2 linked regions of the Methanosarcina siciliae T4/M genome follow. The protein of the gene in region 1 binds, or shares a complex with, the protein of each later gene. Links are inferred from orthologs where the notes say so. Each region holds a gene or a part of one and is shown in the gene's direction. Other genes may lie near its edges.

Region 1 (4,100 bases):
CCTGGAGTGTCCACTTCGTGCCTGTGGGCGGTGCGCCTGCAGCTATGGCTCAGGCAACCGGTATCGGTACAGGTACCGTACAGCTGGCAGCCGGAGCAGGTCTGACAGGGCTTGTCAGTGCCGGATTCATGATGAACATAACCGACAACCTTCCACTAATTCTCGCATCGGGTGCAGTGGGAGCAATGATCATGATTTCCGTAACCATGATCGTCGGAACCTGGGTCTATGTATATGGTGTTGGCTGTGTGCCTTCATCAGCAAAAGTAAAGTACGACCCAATTACAAAATACAGGCAGGACCTGTACGTATCCCAGGGTACTGAGGGACACGGACTTCCAACAGTCTCTTTTGTCAGTGGTGTTATTGGCGGCTTGCTTGGTGGAATCGGCGGAGCCCTAGTATACTATTCTCTTATTGAAGTGGGCCTTACTGCAGGACTCAGTACAGGTGCAAGCTCTTCTGTCACAGGACATGAACTTGTAGGAATTGCTGCTATGTTTGCAATAGGTATCTTCTTCGTAAACGCTGTGATTCCTTCCTACAACATAGGAGGTACAATCGAAGGGTTCCACGACCCGAAGTGGAAGAAGTGGCCAAAAGCGGTGATATCTTCCTTTGTAGCAACTATACTTTGTGCCATAGTGGCAGTAATCGCAATTTCACAACTCGGAGTGGTCTAAATGTCTGCAGGTGGAGCAGGAGGAGAAGCTAAAGGCGGGTATCCCCCACAAACAATAATGGCTATCGGTGCAATAGGCGGCCTTGCAGGGATTTACCTCGGCAACTTCATGCCAGCACAGTTTTCCTTCTTCGGAGGGCTTGGAGCAATCTGCGCCATGGTCTGGGGTGCTGATGCGGTCCGCCGTGTTGCAAGCTACGGGCTTGGGACAGGAGTTCCGTCTATTGGTATGATTTCCCTTGGTATGGGGATTGTCGCTGCCCTCTTCGGACTTTCCGTAGGAGGTATTGCAGGACCTATCGTATCCTTTATTGCAGCTGCAATTATAGGCGCTGTTATCGGTGTCCTTGCAAACAAAGTAATCGGGATGGGCATTCCTATAATGGAACAGGCCATGGTGGAAATTGCAGGTGCGGGAACTCTGGTAATTATCGGATTAAGCGTAGTCATTGCCGGAACCTTTAATTATGCAGATGTTATCGAATACGTCGTCGCCAACGGATACATTGCATTGATTTTTATCATCGGCGGTATGGGAATCCTTCACCCCTTCAATGCAAACCTCGGCCCTGACGAGAAGCAGGACAGGACTCTTTCTGTAGCTGTTGAAAAAGCAGCTATTGCATTGATAATTGCAGGGTTTGCGTCTTCACTCCATGAAGGACTAATGGCAGCCGGATTAAACATTGCTATAGGGGTTATTATCTGGGCTTATGCCTTTATGAAGTACTATGGATTCGTTAAGAGAGATGCACATGCAGTCGTTGGAACCGGGCTGTTGCCAAGCGCGGAGGAATTAGAATGAGCATGATTCGCATAGCTCCCGAAGTACATCTGGTCCTGGACCCTGACACTGCGGTTGTGGCAGAAGAAAGGGAAGACTCGATTCTCTATTCCATGGACCCTGTCTTTGAGAGAATGGACAAACTGGACGCAATTTCAGATGATCTGGTAAACTCACTTTCGCCCAGCAAGCCGCTCATGAATTCCTGGCCCGGCCGTGAGAACACCTCCTATATGGCAGGAATTTACGGGAACGCTTTCTATGGAATCGTTGTAGGTCTTGCCTTCAGCGGGCTACTTGCCCTGATCATATTCATACAGAGACTGATCGAGGGAGGTATGTAAAATGGCAGACAAAAGAGAACCCGCATCAGGATGGCCAATCCTGAAGGGAGAGTATGAAGTGGGTGATGTAAAGGGCTGTGTTGCAGTTATTACCTGTGCATCGCACCTCCCCGGAAAGCCAGTACTCGATGCAGGAGCAGCAATTACCGGATCCTGTAAAACCGAAAACCTGGGCATAGAGAAGGTCGTAGCCCACGTTATTTCGAACCCGAATATCAGGTACCTGGTTGTAACAGGAGCTGAAGTCAAAGGACACGTTACAGGACAGGCAATGCTCAGCATCCATGCAAACGGTGTCAAAGACCACAGAATTGTAGGTGCGGTTGGCGCTATCCCTTATGTAGAAAACCTGAACGATGATGCAGTTGCCCGTTTCCAGCAGCAAATCGAGACCATAGACCTGCTGGACACGGAAGACATGGGCGCAATCACAGCCAAGGTAAGGGAACTTGTATCAAAGGACCCCGGAGCCTTCGATGCAGAACCACTGGTTGTGGAAATCAGCGAAGAAGGAGAAGAAGAAGAAGAAGGCGGTGTCGTCAGGCCGGTCTCCGGTGAGATTGCAGTCATCCGCAACAGGCTAAAAGCCGTTGAAGCCCGGATGCTTGACATCGGAAACTTGAACAAGTTCCACTCAGGGGTTCATGCAGGAAAGATTGAAGGTGCCATGATCGGATTGACAGTAACCATATCCCTGCTTGGGTTATTACTGCTCGGGAGGTAAGGAGAATGGCAGAAGAATACGGAAAAGGAGTCCCAATGGTGCTCAACCCTCAGATGGGCGCAATAGACGCTACTGTTGAGAGCATTCGGTACAGAGCACAGCTGATTGCGAGGAACCAGAAACTGGATTCCGGGGTAATGGCCACAGGAATAATTGGCTTTGCAGCAGGCTTCATCTTTTCACTGCTGATGGTGATTTTACTCCCGTTATTGGCCGGTCTCTAAGCTTGAGAGGTGAAAATATGGATGGAAAAGCACCAGCAGCGTATGTAGATCCAGCTGAGTTTAACGAAGTAATGAAAAGGCTCGAAAAGATCGATGAAAAAGTTGAGTTTGTCAACAGTGAAATTGCACAGAGAATCGGAAGGAAGGTAGGAAGAGACATTGGAATTCTGTACGGCGCAGTTGTAGGACTGCTTCTCTTCCTGATCTATGTCTCGGTATCATCAATGTTCACAATATAATGAGGGATCAAAATGTTCAAGTTTGACAAGAAACAGGAAGTTTTCGAAGTAGGTGGAGTTAAGTTCGGCGGACAGCCGGGCGAATACCCGACCGTGTTAGTCAGTACCATGTTCTATGCAAGGCACAAGATCGTGACCGATGAGGACAAAGGGATTTTCGACAGGGCAGCCGCAGAGACTCTCTGGAACACCCAGGTATCACTGAGCGATGCCACAGGAAACCCCTACGTGAACCAGATTGTGGGAGAAACCCCTGAGTCCATCAAGAAGTATATCGACTGGTTCATAGAGATCGACGACAAGACCCCCTTCCTTATCGACTCTTCAGCCGGAGAAGTGCGTGCAGCTGCTGCCCAGTACTGTACCGAAATCGGTGTTGCTAACAGGGCAATCCACAACTCCATCAATGCAAGTGTCGAACAGAGCGAAATAGACATCCTCGCTGAGAGTGATGTGGAGGCTGCCATCGTTCTGGCATTCAATGCAACTGACCCAACCGTAAAAGGAAAGCTTGACATCCTTGAAGTCGGTGGTTCCGGACAGGAAAAGGGTATGCTCCAGGTCGCCGAGGAATGTGGAATCAAGATCCCATTGATCGACGTTGCAGCAATGCCCCTGGGTGCAGGTTCCGGTGCAACGATCCGATCGGTTCCGACAATTAAGGGGAAGCTCGGCCTGCCTGTAGGTGGCGGATACCACAACATGGCCTCTGCCTGGGACTGGCTCCGCAAGTTCAAGAAGACCCAGCCTGACCCGAAGTCAATCTACATGCCCACCGACATAGGCACTAACCTTGTCGCCCAGATTGCAGGTTCTGACTTCCTGCTCTACGGTCCGATCGAGAACGTTGAGAAGGTATTCCCGGCTGTCGCAATGGTCGACATCATGCTCGGAGAAACCGCAAAAGAACTTGGCGTCGAGATCGCGGATGCAGACAACCACCCTGTTACCAAATTGACATAAGTTCAAAATTTATTAAAAGGATCTCAAGATCCAGAAGCAAAGGGAAATTTTCTCTTTGCTCTTTCTTTTTTACTACCGGAATTTTGTAATTAATTTTAAATTCTTTTTATCATCGGTTTTTTCATCATCAGGTTACCCAT
Region 2 (4,130 bases), 2.4 Mb from region 1 along the record:
ACAAGTGTCAACATGTACTTCTATAACATTGTAAGGCCGGTATCCCTGCTCGGGTTTGCTTCAGCTGCCGTGTTTTTAGGGGTGTCTCTGAAAGGAGTCGTATTTGCAGACCTGCTTTCAATGGTCTTTACCTTCGGCGTGATGTCAGTTTACTTTATAAAAAAGCCTCCGATCAAGCCGGAATGGAAACTCAAATTCAGCGAGCCCACAAAAAAGCTGATCCGGTACTCGTTCCCGCTGCTAATAAGCGCGACCCTGCTCAACCTCATGACCTGGACCGATACAATAATGCTCGGTTATTTCAAATCCGCCGAAGTCGTTGGAGTTTACAGTGCAGTATATCCTCTTGTCGGGTTCCTGTCCCTGATAATCAGCTCCATGGGCTTCGTTTACATCCCCGTAACCTCAAAGCTCTGGGGAGAAAACCGGACCGAACCTCTTGGTTCGATTTACGCGATAATGACAAAGTGGTGCTTCCTGCTCACTTTCCCGGTCTTTGCCCTGATGTTCGCATATCCTGATATCGTCCTGACAAAAATCTACGGAGCAGACTATGCAGGCGGGGCTACGGTTCTGCGCATCCTTGCCCTGGGGTTCGTAACAAACTCGTACTTCGGGTTTAATTACCACACCATAATGGCATCCGGAGACTCCGATTTCCTGATGAAGTGTTCGGTTACAAGTGCAGGAATCAATGCCGTGCTTAACTTTATACTCATACCTCAGTACGGGATGATAGGTGCAGCAGCTGCATCTTCCGTGTCCTTTGCATCCATAGAGGTCTTAATGACCCTGAGAGCCTGGAGGTCGCAGCACATGCATCCGTTTACTCCGATGTACAGAAGGTTGACCCTGATAGGAGCTGTTCTGGTTGTGGGAATGTTCACAGCAAGAGAAATGCTTCCGCTGTCAGGGGCAAGCTGGGAATATGCAGCCTTTATGGTTGTGTACTTCGCTGCCATCCGGTATGCAAAGGTGCTTGATGAGATGGAAATGGATATGGTAAACGGTATCAAGAAAACAATTGTGCAGAATATGGGTATCCTCCTCGCACAGGCCCTCAAAACTCCTGGTCTCAAACTGTAAGTCCTTAAACTGTAAGTTTTAAAATGTAAAGAAGAGCTTTTCCCGAAGACTCGAGAGAACCGGCCACCCCTTTCTTTTTTGAAGGGGGGCCGGGAATTTGTTTTTACAATTTTTAAGTCAAAGTTCCATGCACAGGGGCTTGCAAAACCTTCAGGAAACCGTACAGCAGGCCTGATTAAAAAATCAAGAGTAAAATAATAAAACAGTTGCTTTTAAAGTCTAATCTGTCGAAAAATCAAAAAAAATATATGCGGTGAGAGAGTATACATCAATAATAAAAAATTTACAAAATAATCAGTCAGAAAAATAAGAGAGTAAAGAAGAGTGGGGACTCATGATCGGAAATGTTTTTCACAGAAATAGGAGAAAAAAAGTGAGGTGTTTAACCTGTATGGGAGTAACACGTAGCTCAAGAAGACACTCTTTTCCGGAAATGAGCCCGAAAAGACCGTCTTTTGAGAGAAAAAAGGCAACATTTACTGAGAATAACACTTCTGAAACCAAGACCTGCAAAAATAAAAATTATGATTATGTAATGCACCAAACTGTAAATTTTTATTTACCTATATTAATAAGGATAAAGGCGACTGATAGAGAAGGAAACTCTATTGAAGTCACATATTGACTGAAAAAAATCAAACCGATGCTGTGAAGAAAATAACCTGCAATAGTTACCAGGGAAAACGCTGACTTACCACTTCTTTTACTTCATTTCTGCTTTTTTTAAAGGGCCGTCAGACAAGCTGGCAGAGGCGCTTCCATATCTGTGAATCTAAATGAGATTCCTATGAGATCCCATCAATCGATGACCAGATGTAAATGGATTTGTGGAAAAAACAAATTTAAAACAAATTTACATCACCTGAAGTCTCTCTATAGAGTTAAAATAATAAGAAATGTAAATAAGAAATAGGTACTTTAAAGACAGATGATTCCTTTAAAATGTGTTCTGGAGCAAGCAAAATGACCCTTGTTATCGCTTTTATAGGAAAGAACGGTGCAATCATGGCCGGAGACATGAGGGAAATAACTTTCGAAGGGGAAAAGCCCGACAGGGAAAAACTTGAAAAAGAGCTATACAACGGCACAATAGTTACGGACGAGGAGCTGGCAAGAAAGGCAGAGGAGGCAGGGGTCAAAATAACGGTCACGGACTGCAAGAACAAAGTCTCGGAGAGAAACGGCATCCTTGTGGGGGAAGTTTCCTCGGTTGAAGGAGGGATCGTTAAAAAAAGGAGGCTGTATGCATCAGCAGGCGCCTATGCAATTGCCGAACTCAGGGACTTGGAACTTACGCTTATCTCACAGGGGAAGAGCAGCAATTTCATAGCTTTCGGAAACGAGTTTACAAAGCAGGTAGCTAACAAGTATTTCAAGGATAACTGGACGAAAAAGAGCAAACTGCAGGATGCAGTGAAGATCCTCATGCTCTGTATGGAAACCGCTGCAAAGAAAACAGCTTCCGTGAGCAAGCAGTTTGTGATTGTCCAAACCTCATCGAATGCTGATGTTTTGAAACTTGTGGAAAAAGACAGAAAAAGCTGAAAAAATATCGGAAAAAGGGAGAAAAGAGAATCGTATTTCTAATTTTTTTAGCTTTTGTTGTTCCGTAATACGGACTATAGTCGGGTTTACGGAATGTCCGGACAGAAATAGATTCGATTTAATATTTGGCAGGATTGGAACCATACCTTGAACCAGTTCTTTTTTCTCCTTCTCCTCGCTCTTCTTTTTCTTCTACTTTTATTTTGTGCCAACCCGATTGCTGTTTCTTATTCTCCCATATATGTTTTACAGCATAAGCAATTCCTGCTGTTGCTAAGAGTAAACCCGTTACTTTGATGATTTTAGACATGATAATTCACCCAATTTATTATTACACCTTATCATTTATTAATATAATCAAACAGTCAATAGAAAAATTAGTTTAATATAAAATAGTGATTAGAAAATAATCTGAAAATAGAGAATAATCTGAAAAGTGCAGAGGAACTCTCTGCTAGCTGTTTTTTATCTTATACCTCTGAAAAGAGCTCGACAAATTCGAATTTTGTCACATCAAACAGGCCTTTGTCTCCAAGTTTAAGCTCGGGAATTACCAGAAGCGACATGAATGCAAGAGTCATGAAAGGTGACTCAAGCGAGTTTCCGAGTTTCCGGGCTTCTTCGTTTAGCAGCCGGTACCTGGAAGCGACCTCGGCTCCTTCGAGGGTACTCATCAGGCCTGCAACCTCAAGCGGGAGATCAAGAAGGTTTTCTGCGGTACCCACAACTACTCCTCCTTTATTTTCCACCAGCCGGTTGACAGCTTCAACTATGTCTTTATCGGTGGCTCCAACTGCAATGATGTTGTGGCTGTCGTGGGCAATGCTGCTGGCAATTGCTCCTTTCTTCAGGCCTATGTTCTTTATGAAACCGATCTGGACAGGGTCATCCGCATATCTGCTCAGGACGACTATTTTCAGGATATCCCTCCCCGGGTCCGAAACCAGGTTGCCGTTTTCGACTTTTGGCAGAATCAGTTCCTGACCTGTGACCAGTTCTCCGTCCCGGGCAACGATTACCCTGATTTTTCGCATTCCTCCCTTTCTGTCCCCGATTTCCCCTGCAGGCACAGCCAGTTTTACATCATCGATTGAAATTTTCTTTCGTTTGAACACGTTTTTTGCAGGAACTTTTTCTACAGGGAAAAGAACCTTTCCGTTCTCGTAAACACATTCTCCATCGATGAAAGTGCTCAGCACGTTGAAGGATTTCAGGTCGTCCACGATAATGAAATCCGCAGGATCTCCCTCACGCATCAGCCCGACATCGAGCCCGTAATGCTCCACCGGATTGATCACCGCTGCCCTGAGCAGGTTATAGATGTCAAGCCCTTTTTCCTGCCCGCGCCGGATCAGTTTATCGATATGCCCTTCATAGATCAGAGTATCGGGGTGGGAATCGTCGGTGCAGAGCATGACCGCTTCGGGATATTCATCTATCAGGCTGTACAGGGTTTCGAAATTTCTGGCTGAACTCCCCTCGCGGATCAGGATCTTCAT

The links. Proteins that work in one complex are often made in the same cells at the same time.
Region 2: the proteins of mtrA (region 1) and MSSIT_RS11490 are in contact, whole or in part, in a crystal structure (PDB 6ZW0), measured with the Methanocaldococcus jannaschii proteins. The link is inferred for Methanosarcina siciliae T4/M from one-to-one orthologs.

Annotation. Positions count from the first base shown.
Region 1 is NZ_CP009506.1:270,166-274,265, reverse strand. What follows is about bases 754-3,672. They hold mtrA (tetrahydromethanopterin S-methyltransferase subunit A), read left to right. Parts: upstream 754-1,811; coding sequence 1,812-2,534; downstream 2,535-3,672. Other genes in these bases: mtrH (tetrahydromethanopterin S-methyltransferase subunit H), read left to right, coding at 3,010-3,672; mtrG (tetrahydromethanopterin S-methyltransferase subunit MtrG), read left to right, coding at 2,776-2,997; MSSIT_RS01230 (tetrahydromethanopterin S-methyltransferase subunit F), read left to right, coding at 2,540-2,758; MSSIT_RS01240 (tetrahydromethanopterin S-methyltransferase subunit B), read left to right, coding at 1,484-1,810; mtrC (tetrahydromethanopterin S-methyltransferase subunit MtrC), read left to right, coding at 754-1,487. Outside these bases: mtrD (tetrahydromethanopterin S-methyltransferase subunit D), read left to right, coding at 1-683; more of mtrC, read left to right, coding at 684-753; more of mtrH, read left to right, coding at 3,673-3,960. UniProt on the Methanocaldococcus jannaschii protein: Part of a complex that catalyzes the formation of methyl-coenzyme M and tetrahydromethanopterin from coenzyme M and methyl-tetrahydromethanopterin. This is an energy-conserving, sodium-ion translocating step.
Region 2 is NZ_CP009506.1:2,695,093-2,699,222, reverse strand. What follows is about bases 892-3,840. They hold MSSIT_RS11490 (DUF2121 domain-containing protein), read left to right. Parts: upstream 892-2,049; coding sequence 2,050-2,631; downstream 2,632-3,840. Other genes in these bases: ade (adenine deaminase), read right to left, coding at 3,102-3,840; MSSIT_RS11485 (hypothetical protein), read right to left, coding at 2,750-2,941; MSSIT_RS23235 (hypothetical protein), read left to right, coding at 1,478-1,711; MSSIT_RS11495 (oligosaccharide flippase family protein), read left to right, coding at 892-1,086. Also shown: more of MSSIT_RS11495, read left to right, coding at 1-891; more of ade, read right to left, coding at 3,841-4,130.